2 regions of the Winogradskyella ouciana genome follow, and region 2 is predicted to be linked to the other one. Evidence: riboswitches for the same ligand, from Rfam matches in the RefSeq annotation. Region 2 holds a riboswitch; the other holds the start of a gene.
What was found. Region 2 has a riboswitch for S-adenosylmethionine ahead of ACQ65V_RS07385 (O-acetylhomoserine aminocarboxypropyltransferase/cysteine synthase family protein). Riboswitches for the same ligand answer to the same signal wherever they lie in the genome.
Positions count from the first base shown of each region.

Region 1: linked by a shared signal. The riboswitch ahead of ACQ65V_RS06275 (homocysteine S-methyltransferase family protein) and the one ahead of ACQ65V_RS07385 (O-acetylhomoserine aminocarboxypropyltransferase/cysteine synthase family protein) in region 2 are both predicted to bind S-adenosylmethionine.

Region 1 covers NZ_OZ260095.1:1,418,137-1,426,637, reverse strand. Annotated here, with positions in the region: gene ACQ65V_RS06315 (tetratricopeptide repeat-containing sensor histidine kinase) at 1-1,512, shown strand, start outside; gene ACQ65V_RS06310 (DUF3109 family protein) at 1,516-2,088, opposite strand; gene ACQ65V_RS06305 (MarC family protein) at 2,179-2,760, shown strand; gene ACQ65V_RS06300 (hypothetical protein) at 2,771-2,974, shown strand; gene ACQ65V_RS06295 (FAD-dependent oxidoreductase) at 2,971-3,582, shown strand; gene ACQ65V_RS06290 (S41 family peptidase) at 3,572-5,179, opposite strand; gene ACQ65V_RS06285 (deoxycytidylate deaminase) at 5,179-5,610, opposite strand; gene ACQ65V_RS06280 (HupE/UreJ family protein) at 5,687-6,274, opposite strand; SAM riboswitch class I at 6,410-6,534, shown strand; gene ACQ65V_RS06275 (homocysteine S-methyltransferase family protein) at 6,638-7,651, shown strand; partial or broken gene ACQ65V_RS06270 (dihydropteroate synthase) at 7,651-8,442, shown strand.
Region 2 covers NZ_OZ260095.1:1,699,193-1,707,693, reverse strand. Annotated here, with positions in the region: gene ACQ65V_RS07390 (alpha/beta fold hydrolase) at 1-637, opposite strand, end outside; gene ACQ65V_RS07385 (O-acetylhomoserine aminocarboxypropyltransferase/cysteine synthase family protein) at 708-2,006, opposite strand; SAM riboswitch class I at 2,129-2,253, opposite strand; gene metK (methionine adenosyltransferase) at 2,639-3,892, shown strand; gene ACQ65V_RS07375 (hypothetical protein) at 4,043-5,857, shown strand; gene ACQ65V_RS07370 (carboxypeptidase-like regulatory domain-containing protein) at 5,998-6,435, shown strand; gene ACQ65V_RS07365 (hypothetical protein) at 6,512-8,299, shown strand; gene ACQ65V_RS07360 (carboxypeptidase regulatory-like domain-containing protein) at 8,355-8,501, opposite strand, start outside.

The sequences.
Region 1 (8,501 bases), 280 kb from region 2:
GATTATCACACCGAAGCTTTAAAAATTGCTTACGAAGTAAAAGACCCATCACCAACGGTAAACTATAATATCGCCGTTTCACAAAATAGTATTGGAAACATTTATTTGGCATTGCAGCAGTACGACATAGCCATAATGCAGTTTAAAAAATCACTTGAAATTGAGGAAAAAGCCAATAATAAATTAGGCTTGGCGATTAACTATCACAATATTGGCTATGCAGAAGAGGCCAAAGGGAATTTAGACATTGCATTAGCGAACTACGAAAAATCCTTGTACTACAACGAAGCTATTAATTCTGAAGTTGGTCGTATGATATGTTTTAATAGCATTGGAGGTATTTATCTTAAGAAAGAAAATTATGAAAAAGCAGAACCTATTATCAAGGATGCTCTAAAAAAATCATTGGCACTAAAGGATCAGTTCTATATTGCATCCTCTTATATTAATCTCGGCCAGCTAGAAATTGCCCTTAATCAAATTTCCCAGGCAGAAAACACATTAAAAAAAGGACTTGAGGTCGCAAGTACTTACAATTTAAAATCATCTATTGCATCCTCTAGTAAATTACTTTCTGAAGTCAATAAGTTAAAAGGGAATTATAAAACTGCTTTAGAGTATTATCAAAATGCCGTAGATATTGAAAACACTATTCTTACAGAACAAAATCTTCAATATGTTAATGATATCGTTATTGAATATGAGAACCAAAACAAGAACAATCAAATTAAAGCCTTAGCATCAGAAAAAGAAGCTATGAGGCTACGTCTGGAGCGCAACAAAAGTATTTTTTGGTATTCTATGTTAGCTTTAGCCATTTTTGGAATTGCCTTATTCATCATTAACAGAAATAGAAGTTTGGAGCAAGACAAACAAATCCTAACCTTAGAACAAGATATGTTGAGAAGCCAAATGAATCCTCACTTTATCTTTAATTCACTCAACTCCATAAAACTCTATATCATTAATAATGAAAAGGAAAATGCGGTGTATTACCTCAATAAGTTTTCCAAATTAATTCGTAAAATCTTAATCGCTTCAAAAGAAAAAGAAACGACGTTGCATGACGAATTAGAAACCATGAAGCTTTACATGAATATAGAAAACATAAGGTTTGACAATGAGATAGATTTTAACATAAACGTTGATGAATCCATAAATACTGAAGTCACTAAGGTGCCATCATTAATCCTTCAGCCCTTCTTAGAAAATGCGCTATGGCATGGCTTATCGTCTAAACCTGATAACAAAAAAATAGATTTGAACGTGTTTAAGAATTCTTCAGATTATATCACTGTTGAAATCATTGATAATGGGATTGGCAGAATCGCTTCAAAGAGAATTAAGGACAATAAAAAACTAAAACGAAAATCAGTGGGTATAGATATTACAAAAGCACGCTTAGCCAATTTCTCAAAAGCCTTTCAAAATTCTTATACTCTAGATATTGATGACCTGTACGAAAGTAACACCCCTTCAGGTACTCGAGTGACGCTAAATATCCCTGTGTAAAAATTACTTCCCAAAGTTTTTCTCAGCAACCTTCTCCAGTTCAGCATACCAATCTTCACCAAACTTTCTAATTAGCGCTTCTTTTACAAACTTATAAACAGGCACTTGAAGTTCTTTTCCCAATGAACAGGCATCATCGCAAATTTCCCATTTTTCGTAGTTAACTCCAGAGAATTCAGAGTAGTCTTTTACACGTATAGGATATAAATGGCAAGACACAGGTTTTTTCCAATCAACCTCGCCTTGATTGTATGCTTCTTCAATAGCGCAAAGAGCCGTGTTTTTTTCATCAAAAATCACATAAGCACATTCTGCTCCATTAATCAATGGTGTTTCCAGCTCTCCATAATCTGTTTTTACGGAAGTGCCCTGAGCCTCTATGACTTCTATGCCTTCTTTTCTAAGGAATGGTTTTACTTTTGGATAAATGTCTTCTAAGATTTTGACTTCTGCTTCCTCAAGAGGTGCACCTGCATCTCCATCAACACAACAAGCACCTTTGCAAGCAGAAAGGTTGCAGACAAAGTCCTTCTGTATTATATCTTCTGAAACGATTGTTTTTCCTAGCTGAAACATGCCGCAAAAATAGTTAAAGTTTACTGTAATTTAATATTGAAAATCAGTAATTAAGTCGCACCTTTGCGGCGAATTTTAGAATTAAATGTCATGGAGTTAAATTTTAAAGAGATTTTTACAGCGTTTATGGTACTTTTCGCGGTAATTGATATTATCGGAAACGTTCCAATTATCATCGATTTACGTAAAAAAGTTGGTCATATTCAGAGTGAAAAGGCGTCACTTATCGCTGGTGTGATAATGATTATTTTTCTGTTTGTTGGAAAGAGTTTACTCAACCTCATTGGTATTGATGTTAATTCTTTTGCCGTAGCTGGTGCCTTTGTTATCTTTTTTATAGCCCTAGAAATGGTTTTGGGCATTACATTATACAAAGACGAAGAGCATAATGCATTGACAGCTTCGGTTTTTCCTTTGGCATTTCCTTTAATCGCTGGCCCAGGAAGTCTAACAACCTTACTATCCTTACGTGCAGAATTTGCAATTGAAAATATTATTGTTGCCGTAATTTGCAACGTCATTTTTATATATATTGTATTGAAAACGTCGGCAAAAATTGAAAGAATATTAGGTGCAAACGGTATTAAGATTATAAGAAAAGTTTTTGGTGTAATTTTGTTGGCAATAGCAGTGAAACTTTTTGCTGCAAATATTAAAGCATTATTGGTTTAAAAACTAAACTATGAAAGTATTTACTTGGATAATAACCATTCTTGCATTAGGACTAATTATTTTTAATGCTACAAAACTAGATTTTGAGGCACCTTTTGAAGGAGAAAGCTACACAGCTGTTCTTACTATTATAGCTTCATTATGTGCTGTAATTTTACTTCAAATTCTTAGAATTTCTAAGAAAATTGAAACCCTAAGTAAGAAACATAAATGAATTTTGATGTTTTAATCATAGGAGGTGGAGCAGCGGGTTTGTCTTGCGCATTGGTTTTAGGTTCGGCAAAAGAAAAGGCCTTTGCTAAAGATAAGTCTATTGGTATAATAGCCCATCAAAAAGCGTCGCACTTACAAAATGCGCTTTTCAAGAATGTGTTAGGATTACAACCTGGCACTTTGGGTAAGGATATCTTAGAAAGCGGAAAGGAACAGCTCAAAGAGCTATATCCTCATATATCCCAAATTGAAAAGGAGAAAGTAACGCAAATAGAGAAACTTTCAGGTGGATTTAAAGTCATTACCAATAAAGGCATTTATCATTCAAAAATTGTTGTTGTTGCGGTTGGTTATACAAATCTTATGACCATAAAAGGCCTTGAAGATTATATTGAACCTCATCCTAGAACAAAACCTGAAAAAAATAGAATCTGGTTAAAAAACACTGATCATTTAATTGAAGAAAACCTTTATGTTGCTGGTACCTTGGCTGGTTGGAGAAGTCAATTTTCAATGGCTTGTGGAAGCGGATCGCATGTTGCTACAGATATTCTAACACTTTGGAATGATGGGCAGCACACTAAAGTGCATGATAAGATTACTGCTTAAAATTTGGGTATTCTGTACTTAAGAGTATCACCTCCTGTACCATTACATCTTCTTTATTAAGGATTTCTTCAAAAGCATTGTCATCATACAATTGCCTTGCTAAAGTAGCTTTAATCAATCGTCTGATTTCGTCGTTATAAGCAACAAAGGTTAAATTTGTGCCTTCTCTTCGGTTAACAAATTCCTGAAAGCGAACAACAATATCATCACTCACTTCAAAATTATTAATGAAATCATATTTAGTAACGTGGTCGTATGCATTTCTATCCTTATCCAATTCTTCAAAAACAAAATAACCAAAATGCCCTCTTCTACGTAAATAGTTTATGGTTTCGTTATCAAACGAACGGTCAACAGGTACAAAAACATCTGGTATAATACCGCCGCCTCCATAAACAATCTTACCCTTTGGTGTTGTAAATTTTAAGGAATCATCTACTTTAATACTCTCCTCGTCAGCCAGCTCACCAGTTCTAAGGCGTTTGTAATAATCGTTGTAATAGGATCTATTGTCACCATTGGTATAAGGTCGTTGTATTGATCGACCTGTTGGAGTATAATATCTTGAAACCGTTAAACGTACCGCACTACCATCACCCAATGCCATTTCACGTTGTACCAAACCTTTGCCATAAGATCGACGTCCTATAATAATACCTTTGTCATTATCCTGAAGTGCACCAGCTATAACCTCACTTGCCGAGGCTGAGTTCTCATTGATTAGAATATAAATCTCACCATCCTCAAAATCACCTCTGCGTGTGGCATAAGTACGCTCTTCCTTTCCTTTTTTATCTCTGGTAAACAAAATAAGCTTATCGTCCTCCAAAAATTCATCAGCAATTTGTTCTGCAATTCCCAAAAATCCTCCTGGATTATCCCTCAAATCTAGGGCTAATTTGGTTGCACCTTGTTCCTGTAGTTCTTCTAAAGCCGATTTAAATTCTTTAAAACTAGATTCTGCAAAACGGTTCATTTTGATGTAACCTAATTCATCAGTTAACATGTAAGCCGCTTCAATGCTTTTAATTGGAATATCTTTTCGTCTTACATCAAATTCAAGTAATTTACCCTCGCTCTTTCTATAAACCGTAAGTTTAACTTTTGTGTTTTTATCGCCTTTAAGTTTTTTTGAAATAAAATCGCTCGTAATATCCTTTCCGAAAATAGTGTCGCCATCTGCCATTAATATGCGGTCACCGCCTAAAATTCCGGCACGTTCACTCGGGCCATCTTCTGTAGGTTTTACAACTGCAATGGTATCTCTATATGGATAGTAGTTAATCCCGATACCGACAAAATCACCTTTCATGTTTTCGGTTATTCGCTGTAAATCTTCTTTTGGAATGTAGGTAGAATGTGGATCTAGATTATCTAAAATACCGTTAACGGTTACATCCACTATGCTATCCGTATCAACTTCATCTACATACTCATAATCTATGTAATCTATTAATCGGTTGAGCTTGTCTTTTTTACTATTGGTAGTAAAAAGATTATCAGAAGTGTCAGTAAAATTCAACTTACCACCAATGACAACACCTGTTGCTATTGCAACACCGATGATAAGTGGTATGTATTTATTTTTTGTTGCCATTAGGCTTTTAAATCTTCAATATGCTCTAATTCTATTCCGGCTTTTCTTAAAAATTGCAGTCCAGAATCATCTTTATAACCTTCTTGATACACTACACGAATTATGCCAGCCTGATGAATCAACTTACTACATTCCTTGCATGGTGATAACGTAATATATAATGTTGCTCCTTTACAAGATTGTGTTGAGGATGCTACTTTTAAAATAGCATTGGCCTCAGCATGTAGCACATACCACTTGGTATAGCCTTCCTCATCTTCGCAATAATTCTCAAAGCCTGTTGGCGTGCCATTATAGCCATCAGAAATAATCATTCTATCTTTTACAATCAGCGCACCAACCTGTTTGCGCTTACAATGAGAGAGCTTTCCCCACTCTTGTGCAATTCTTAAATAGGCCTTATCGTAACGTAATTGTTTTTCCTTGGACATTAAGCATTAATGTAAGTAACGAATATAAAAGGTTAGAATTGTATAAACAATTTACTTGCCGTTAAAGTTTTATCAATTATGAAGCGTTTAACAAATCACTACCTATTATCATTGGGATCACCAATCCAATAACAATAGCAGAAAGGACCATGACCCAATCTCTACGCGAAAATCTAAAGATAGTTTGAAACAAGAACCCTAAAAATAAGATAATGAAAACCACAATGATTTGAGCTATCTCTATACCAATGGCAAACTCAATAAGAAATGCCAAAGAGCCATCGTCTAACATCTTTGCTTCACGTGCAAAACCTAATCCGTGAATAAGTCCGAAAAAAAGCGTGGTAATAAAAAGCACACTAATTTTATTGTTTCGTTCTTTTTTGCCTGCGGTAAATACATTATAAATAGCCGCTATTAAAATGGTTATCGGTATTAAAAATTCTACCAATTTGCTGTTAACGGTAACAACATCATAGGCACCTAGAAATAGAGAAACTGTATGGCCTACTGTAAAGAGTGTCACCAAAACCAAAACACGTTTCCAGTCCTTAAACACATAAGGCACAGCTAATACCATCAAAAAAAGCACATGGTCGTAGCCATTAATATCTAAAATATGGTTAATGCCTATTTTAACATTAAACCAGAAGTTTTCTAACATAATTAATTCATTTGGGATAGTCCAAAGTTACGATTAAAATGCAATATGCTCTAGTTAAAATAAAGTGAATAAAATTTGCTTATTGATAATTTCTTTCGGAATATTGTGTACACAAAGTTCAATTAACTTATTGAGATGTTATCAAGAAAGGTGGAGGGATTAGACCCTATGAAACCTTAGCAACCCTTAAACTTATTAAGAAGGTGCTAAATTCTACTGTTTATAGCGAATCATTTCTCGCAAATTCGGATAGATAACCCAAACGAAATTACACATCTGTAATTCCCTATTTTCTTATAACATTTTTCTATTAAGTACACCTTTACGGTGGAATTGACTTTTGGTTTTACCAAAAAAACAACTATGACCAAACGCAATAGTAAAGTAGAAATCGAATTGTTAAAACGAATATTAGTCCTCGATGGAGCCATGGGAACCATGCTTCAGCAGTATAATTTCTCAGAAGAAGATTTTAGAGGCGAACGTTTTAAGGATTACCCTTCGCCACTAAAAGGCAACAACGATTTGTTATCCATAACACAACCAAAAGCCATAGCAGAAGTACATGCTAAATACTTTGAAGCTGGTGCAGACATCGTTGAAACCAACACATTTTCTGGTACAACAATCGCCATGGCAGATTACGATATGGAAGATTTGGTGTACGAACTCAATTTTGAATCCGCCAAAATCGCTAAACAAGTTGCAGAAGAATTCACAAAAGCCAACCCAGAAAAACCACGTTTTGTGGCAGGTAGTATTGGTCCAACCAATAAAACCGCAAGTTTATCACCAGACGTTAACCGACCAGAGTACAGAGCGATTACTTTTAACGAATTACGAATTGCCTACAAACAACAAGTTGAAGCCTTAATTGATGGTGGTGTTGATATCCTTTTAGTTGAAACTATTTTTGACACGCTTAATGCCAAAGCAGCTTTATTCGCTATTGAAGAAGTTAAGGAAGAACGAAACATAGACATTCCGATTATGGTTTCAGGAACGATTACAGATGCTTCGGGTAGAACTTTATCTGGTCAAACGGTTGAAGCTTTTTTAACGTCAATTTCGCATATTCCATTATTGAGTGTAGGTTTTAATTGCGCACTTGGTGCAGAACAGTTGAAACCATATTTACAAAGGCTTTCTAACGAAACTGAATTTTTTACCTCAGCACATCCCAACGCAGGCTTACCAAATGCTTTTGGCGAATATGATGAATCACCAAAACAGATGCAAGGCTTTATTGAAGACTATCTTAAGGATGGCCTCATCAATATAATTGGTGGTTGTTGTGGCACAAGTCCAGACCACATCAAAGCTATTGCTGAAGTTGCTCAGAAATACGAACCAAGATTAATTCAAGAATTTGCATAATGGCAGAAAGTGACTGTAAGAAATATTTAACCTTATCTGGATTAGAACCACTGGTTGTAACTCCAGAAAGCAATTTTATAAATGTAGGAGAGCGAACAAACGTAACTGGATCCCGAAAATTTTTACGTTTAATAAAAGAAGAAAAATACGATGAAGCCCTTGATGTTGCTAGAGATCAGGTAGAAGGTGGCGCGCAGATTCTAGATGTTAACATGGATGAAGGTATGCTCGACGGAGTGCATGCCATGACGACCTTTTTAAACCTCATCGCATCTGAACCAGATATTTCTAGAATCCCATTAATGATCGATAGCTCTAAATGGGAAATTATCGAAGCTGGTTTGCAAGTCGCACAAGGAAAATGTGTGGTCAACTCTATAAGTTTAAAAGAAGGCGAAGCCGAATTTAAGCGTCAAGCAAAATTGGTAAAACGCTACGGAGCTGCTGTCATTGTCATGGCTTTTGATGAAGATGGACAAGCAGACACTTACGACAGACGAATTGAAATCTGTAAACGCTCGTACCATATTTTAGTAAACGAGCTAAACTTTCCACCTCAAGATATTATTTTCGACCCTAATATTTTTCCTGTGGCAACAGGTATGGATGAGCATCGTAGAAATGCCATAGACTTTTTTGAAGCCATAAAATGGATTCGTGAAAATTTACCTTATGCCAATGTTTCTGGTGGAGTGAGTAACGTCTCATTTTCTTTTAGAGGAAACAATGTGGTTAGGGAAGCCATGCACTCATCATTTTTATACCATGCCATTAAAAACGGAATGAATTTAGGTATCGTTAACCCAACCATGCTTGAAATTTATGATGAAATAGACAAAGAGTTATTAGA
Region 2 (8,501 bases):
ATTCTACATTAAAAAAGGTACTCATTTTTTTTGATCGCTCAAATTTCTGGGTCAATGACTCTGGTGTACGGTATAATGTCATTGCATGTCTTCTTGCGTCTTCAAGTGGTTTTGAAGAGTTATTTAGAATAGCATCTTGTATATGACAATTGGCAATAATCCAGTCCGTAGATTTCCAATCTGTAGCGATTGGGATGAGATGTTCAATTAAATAGGGTTTCAACGCTGCCAATTCCCAAGCGATACCTCCTCCAACAGAACCACCTATAACAGCATACAGTTCATTTATATTTAATCGCTCTAAACCTATCGCAAACAATTTGGCAATGTCCTTAGCCGTAAAATCCTTATAGTTATCAATTAGGTTTTCTCTAATGTCACCATAACCATTGCCGGGAATATTAAAGGCTAAAATTGTGTAATAATTAGTATCTATACATTTATTATCACCTATTAAATCATTCCACCAGCCATTTTCGCCAACCACATTTGAGTTTCCGGTAAGCGCATGATTGACTAATATTATCGGTGCAGTACCCAGAGTAACACCAAAAGTTTGATAAGACAATGAAATAGCTACAGTCTCACCATTTTTAGTTCTATAATTTGGAATATTAATATGTTTTAAGTTTCTCATGAATCTTTTTTTAAGATTAACAGATGCCCTAGTACAAGGGCATCTGTTCTAAACTAAACAACACTAAAGGCTAATCTTGAAAAACGTTATGCTGTTTTACAACAGCAAACGCTTCCTTCAAATCGGCTTTTAAATCTTCAATATTTTCTATACCCACTGATAAACGGATAAGATCTTTCGTCACACCATTGCTTTGTTGAGCTTCATCAGTCAATTGCTGATGTGTAGTACTCGCAGGATGTATAATCAGTGATTTTGTATCTCCAATGTTCGCTAAAAGTGAAAAGAGTTTTGTTGTGTCTGCAATGGTCTTTGCAGATTCATAACCACCATCGACACCAAAAGTAACCACACCACTCTGACCTTGAGGTAAATATTTTTTAGCAAGCTCATGGTATTTACTGGTTTTTAGACCTGGATAATTTACCCATGTCACTTCTGGTTGCTCTTGTAGCCACTTCGCCAACTCTAGAGCATTCTGGCTGTGCTTTTTTATACGTAATTCTAAGGTCTCTAAACCTTGAATAATCTGAAACGCATTAAACGGACTCAAAGCACCTCCATAATCTCGCAAGCCTTCTATCCTTACTTTGGCAATAAATGCAGCTTCTTCAAGAGCTTCATTATACACTAAGCCATGGTAACCAGGTGATGGTTCTGTGAATTCAGGAAACTTTCCATTAGCCCAATCAAAAGTACCTGCGTCAATGATGACTCCTCCAAGTGCTGTTCCATTACCATTGATATATTTTGTTAATGAATGAATGACAATATTTGCACCATAGTCAATTGGGTTTAGCAGATAAGGTGTTGCAACTGTATTGTCAACAATAAGAGGTACTTTGTATGTTTTTGCTTCTTTTGAAATAGCTTCAATATCCAACACATCTAATTTTGGATTCCCTAAGGATTCAATGAAAAAAGCCCTTGTATTTTCTTGAGCAGCATTGTTGAAGTTTTCTGGATCTGATGGATCTACGAAGGTGGTCGTTATTCCATGTCTCGGTAATGTTACGCTCAACAAATTATAGGTTCCGCCATACAAACTGTTGGATGCTACAATATGATCTCCAGCTTTTAACAATGTTAGCAAACTTGTTGCGATTGCCGATGTACCTGAAGCTATAACTACTGCTGCAATTCCGCCTTCTAATGCCGCTAACCGTTGTTCTAAAATATCATTTGTTGGGTTGTTGATTCTAGTATAGATATTACCCGTTTCTGCTAGAGCAAACAGATTTGCAGCATGGTCAGAATCATTGAAAACATATGCTGTGGATTGATAAATAGGAACAGCTCTGGTTCCTCCATTGTTTTGGACATCGTGTCCTGCATGCAACGCCTTTGTTGCGAATTTTTGTGTACTCATTTTTCTAAGTTTTTGAGTTAATAAATAATTAAAACAAAAGCCAAATAGACCTCGGTTAGAGGCATACTTAATAGAAAAATGTTATAAAGAAATATGCTAATTACAGATGAGTAATTAGTCTTGGGTTATCTATCTAAATTTGCAAAAAATGACTCGCAAATTCAAGTAGAATTTAGCACCTTCTTAGTAAATCTAAGGGTTGCTAAGGCTTCAATGGGTCTAATCCCTCCACCTTTCTTGATAACATTTCAGTAAGTGTTTTGAACTTTGTGAGTACAAATATTGTGTTATAAATTTTTAATTTCAAAATAAAACGGCAAGTTTTTAAATTATTTATGAAATTGACAAAATAAGCGCTTGTTTTTGAAAAATATGTAATATATGTTAAATCTATAATCATATTGATATAGATTCAATTGTAAATGAACAAACTATTTTCAAGTTTCTTATCGCTTAAACCTTTTTTATCTTAAATTTTAATCTGTACATTTGCCCAGATTAAAAAAGAGGAAAAATTTGTTCTGATTGCAACCTCAATAAAAAATGCTAAAGCAGTTAGGTTTTCAACTTCTCTAGCAACCAAGCAATCTCAATAGGTTTTTCAAGAATACATTAAAATTTAAAAGAGATTTATGCCATATTTATTTACTTCAGAAAGTGTTTCGGAAGGTCATCCAGATAAAGTAGCTGATCAAATAAGTGACGCTTTAATAGATAATTTTTTAGCTTTTGACCCAGAGTCTAAAGTGGCTTGCGAAACTTTAGTAACCACAGGACAAGTGGTGCTTGCAGGCGAAGTAAAATCCAACACCTACTTAGATGTTCAAAAAATAGCTAGAGATACCATTAATAAGATTGGCTACACCAAAAGCGAATATATGTTCGATGGCAATTCTTGTGGTGTTTTCTCAGCAATACATGAGCAATCTGAAGATATTAATCGTGGTGTGGATAGAGCTTCCAAAGATGAGCAAGGTGCTGGTGACCAAGGGATGATGTTTGGTTATGCTACAAACGAAACCGATAATTATATGCCTCTGGCTTTAGACATTTCGCACATCATTTTAAAGGAACTAGCTGAGCTTCGTAGGGAAAATAAAGACATCACCTATTTAAGACCAGATTCTAAAAGTCAAGTAACGATTGAGTATAGTGACGATAACACACCTCAACGTATTGACGCTATTGTGGTTTCTACACAGCATGACGATTTTGATTCTGATGAAGCCATGCTCGCTAAAATCAGAAAAGACATTGTAGAAATCCTCATCCCAAGAGTAGTAGCAAAAGTACCTAATCATATTAAACCGTTATTCACTGATGATATTAAGTACCATATTAATCCTACCGGAAAATTCGTCATCGGTGGACCACATGGAGATACTGGTCTAACAGGAAGAAAAATTATTGTAGATACTTATGGTGGTAAAGGCGCCCATGGCGGAGGAGCTTTTTCTGGTAAAGACCCAAGTAAAGTAGATCGAAGTGCTGCTTATGCCACAAGACATATTGCAAAAAATCTGGTCGCAGCCGGACTTTGTGAAGAAATTTTAGTGCAAGTATCCTACGCAATTGGAGTTGTTGAGCCCATGGGAATTTTTGTAGATACCTATGGTACGTGTCCATTTAACTTAACAGATGGTGAAATCGCTGAAAAAGTATCTGAAATATTTGATATGCGACCTGCTGCTATTGAAAAACGTTTAAAATTACGTCAACCAATGTACAGTGAGACAGCTGCTTATGGCCACATGGGACGACAACATAAGACCGTAACCAAAACATTTGAGCAGCCTTATGGTGAGCCTGTTTCACTTGATGTAGAGTTATTTACATGGGAAAAACTAGATTATGTTGATAAAGTTAAAGCAGCTTTTAAGATATAATACTTATTCCTTTTATTATATATTAAACCCTCTTGAAATTTATCTTGAGGGTTTCTTTTTATCGAAAACATGCTATTTAAGGTAGGAATTTATACTTTCTATCTGTTTTATACCAAACAAACACATAAAACTCAATTAAATCAACACATTATGATCAACATTAAAAAATTCCCAAATCTTATTTTAATGCTTTTCTTTTCGTTACTCACCATCATATCTTGTCAAAAAGATGATGGTCCAGGAGGTGGCGGACCACAAGAAAACATTCCAGACACTTTTTCAGAATATTTTGGCAACTCAGTTTCACGAAATTTTCTTGGTAACGTTATAGACACTAATAAAAACCCTATTGAAGGAGTTACCATAACCATTGGTAACCAAACCGCTCTAACAGACAGCAATGGCGTTTTTATATTGAACAACGCAACAGTTAACGAACGTTTTGGTTATATAAAAGCTGAAAAAACAGGTTACATTCATGGCTCTAGAAGTGTTGTCCCTTCCAATGGTACTAACAAGGTTACCATTATGTTACTAGAAGCCACAGTAGTTGGCACTGTGAGTAGTGGTACACCTGAAACTGTAACCGCCAACGATGGTAGTTCAGTAAGCTTTGACGGTAATTTCACAAAAGAAGACGGTTCTCCCTATTCTGGTTCTGTAGATGTCATTATGCATCATTTAGACCCAGCAGATGAGGATATGCCAATGCAAATGCCAGGCATGCTCTATGCTGAAAATGAAGAAGGTGCCGAACGTATGTTACAAACTTTAGGAATGTTGGCTGTAGAACTAAGCGGCTCTGGTGGTGAGGATTTAAATTTAGCCGAAGGTTCTACTTCTGAAATTAAAATTCCTGTAGATGCCAGTTTAATGGGAATTGCACCAGCAACTATACCACTTTGGTATTTTGATGAAGTTAACGGTTACTGGAAAGAAGAAGGTGTCGCTACATTACAGGGCAATATGTATGTTGGTACAGTATCGCATTTTTCATTTTGGAATTGTGATATACCAGCCGAAGCCATCACACTCTGTGTTACCGTAACAGATGAAGACAACAACACACTTAACAATTTATACGTCACCATTACAAGTGCAACATTTGGCACAAGAGGTGGTTATGCCAATGATAATGGTGAGGTTTGTGGTTTTGTCCCTAGCGATGAAAGTTTAGTTCTTAATGTTTATAATTATAATGTATGTGGCGAAAATGCCTTACATACCGAAACTGTTGGGCCTTTTAGTTCAGATTCAAACATTACGGTTATTGTACCCGATAATCCTGATATTATCCAGGAAACGGTTGTTGGTACATTTAACACCTGTGATGATAACGCAGTAACGGATGGCTATGTACAAGTGACTTATGGTAACCAGTCGTTTACAGATGCAGTAACTGACGGAACTTTTGAAGTTAACCTTTTAAGATGTAACGAGAATAACGAGTTTACCATTAAAGGAAGCGATTACGTTAACTTACAAACTACGGACAGCATTAGCTATACCTTTACGACACCTTTAACCGATATTGGTGTGATTACAGCGTGTAATTCGATTACAGAATTTATTCAATATACCATCGATGGAGAAACCGCATTTTTTATCTCTGACAATATCACTGCTAACTTTTATACAGACAGCCCTAACACAAATGGACCATCATTGGATATTTATGGCAATGGCGATGGGCAAACCACATGTTTCTATTTATTTAGTAGGCTAGATGAAACATCCTATGAAGGTACGTATGATAACCTAGATTGGAATGACATCAATGACACAGGATTTAACATTTCAGAATGTATTGGCATAGCTAATACCAATAACAATATTATTTACAACCTTACCACTTTAGGCGACGTAGGAGAATATATTGACATCAATTTTAGTGGCTCTTATGAAGATGGGAATGGAGGTTCCCATACCATAACTGGTACCATACATGTACTAAGGGATAACTAAATAAATTTTTTTAGTCAAGAAAGTCTTCAGGATTATGTTAAATAACCTGAAGGCTTTTTTATTTGTGAGAATTTTAACACAACTATTTTAAGCTTTCTGTATCTTAGTTTTAGAAACTATCATCAATCATCAATCAAAAAATGAAATCAGTTCTATCCATATGGCTGGTGCTATTTATCTGTTTTCTCAATACAACTTCCTGTAGGGAGAATACAGATAAAACCAACCAAAACAATACCATAAACACCTTTGCTGACTATTTAGGCGAACCAATTAAAATTGACCTAAAGGGTAAAGTTATGGACCTTAACAATACTCCACTGGATAGTGTTTTGGTTGTTGCCGGAAACAAGTCTGCCACAACCGATGAATATGGTAATTTTACAATTAATAATGTATCGGCACACCAAGAATTTGTAGCTCTAGAAGCTCAAAGAAAAGATTACAAAAATACAATGGTAACCCTTGCCCCTAAAAAAGATACAAGTGCAGTAAACATAATACTTCTCAAGGCTACAGAACCGTGTTTGTTTTGGTTTTGTAAACACAATCACAACTTACCCAATACCATTGATTAAGAAAAATTAATACGATTTTTCACGCAACCTTTTGGTGGTTTTTACATCTAAAAGATAAAACCAACAACCAATCACTATGAAATCATCAACAATTATCTTTTCATTTTTATTCACTTTTCTTCTAGTATTTTCTTCTTGCCAGAAAGATGATGGCAGTTTTAGAGACGGAGAGCAACAAGGGAATATTCCGGATACCTTTTCACAATATTTTGGCAATACCATTAATAGGGATTTTCTCGGAACTATAGTCAATAAAAATAATCTTCCCTTACAAGGTGTTACAATAACCATAGGCAATGAGACTGCCCAAACCGACAGCAATGGTGTTTTTATTATTAAAGATGCTGAAGTTAATAAGCGTTTCGGCTATATAAAAGCTGAAAAAGCAGGATACATTCATGGTTCTAGAAGTGTTGTCCCATCTGAGGGCACTAACAAAGTAGAGATTATGTTGCTCGAAGCTACTCCTATTGCCACAATAAGCAGTGGTACTGCCGAAACGGTGTCTTTATCTAATGGCAGTTCCGTAAGTTTTGATGGCAATTTTATTAAGGAAGATGGCTCAAATTATGAAGGCAGTGTAAATGTAATTATGCACCACTTAGATCCTGTTGACGAAGATATGCCAATGCAAATGCCAGGCATGCTTTATGCTGAAAATGAAGATGGAGCTGAGCGCATGCTGCAAACTTTAGGAATGCTTGCTGTAGAATTACGAGGTTCTGGTGGTGAAGATTTAAATTTAGCCGAAGGCTCAACCTCTGAAATTAAAATCCCTGTGGATGCCAGTTTAATGGGAATTGCACCAGCAACCATACCGCTTTGGTATTTTGATGAAGCCAATGGCTATTGGAAAGAAGAAGGCGAAGCTACGCTACAAGGTAATATGTATGTTGGTTCCGTATCGCATTTTTCATTTTGGAATTGTGACATTCCTGCTGAAGCGATTACACTTTGTGTTGCAGTTACAGATGAAAGTGGTAATGCCATAAATAATCTTAGTGTAAATATAACAAGCCTAACATTTGGCACAAGAGGTGGTAACACCAACGAAAATGGCGAAGTCTGTGGTTTTGTTCCAAGTGGTGAAACCTTAGAACTTAATATCTATGTCCAATACTCATGCGATACTTCACTTTTGTATTCTGAAATGATTGGACCTTTTAATGCAGATTCCAGTATTTCTGTTATCGTTCCCAATCATCCAGTTATAAGTTTTGAGACAATTAGAGGTAATTTTTTAAACTGTGATGGAAATCCTGTAAGTAACGGTTATATACAACTGACCTATGGTAATCAATCGTACACAGAAATTGTCAATGAAGAAGGTGACTTTGAATTTCAATTTTTAAGCTGTTCAACGAATGATGCATTTGGTATTAATGGTACTGATTATGATAACTTAACAGAAACCGACCATCTAAATTTCTTTTTTACTTCTCCTGTTACAGACATAGGAACGATAATGGCATGTAATTCCGTTGAGGAATTTGTTCAATATGTCATAGGAGACAATATTACCGTGATTGATTTTGATAATATTAATGCAACATTTACGGAAATTCCTAATAATATTTATCCAATAACACATATGCTATCGATAAATGGAAGTACCAATGTTGACAATATTAACCATAATTACAATTTAAAGGTTTGGGCCCATGCTCCAGACTTCATTGGCTTATATAATACCGATGACACATCTTTTATAGCATCTAGTGGCGTTGCTTCAATTGGGATATTATCCATAAACACTCTTGGTGAAGTTGGAGAATACATAGATATAAGTTTCAGTGGATTCCATAGTTCACAAAATGGCGTTTTACCTGTACATGGCACAATTCATGTATTAAGAGATGAGTAAAAACTAAAAAAAGCCCTATCAGTTGATAGGGCTTTTTCAAAGTAGACTATATTTTCTATAGCGTATAAGTCAACCTAAAAGTTACAAATCGTGGCTGAATAAACGTCTCTGAGCTAAACACTGAGATGTTACCTGCACCATTACTAATATTAGAATCAATATCTAATATGTTAGAGGCTCTTAATGAGTATTCCCATTTAGC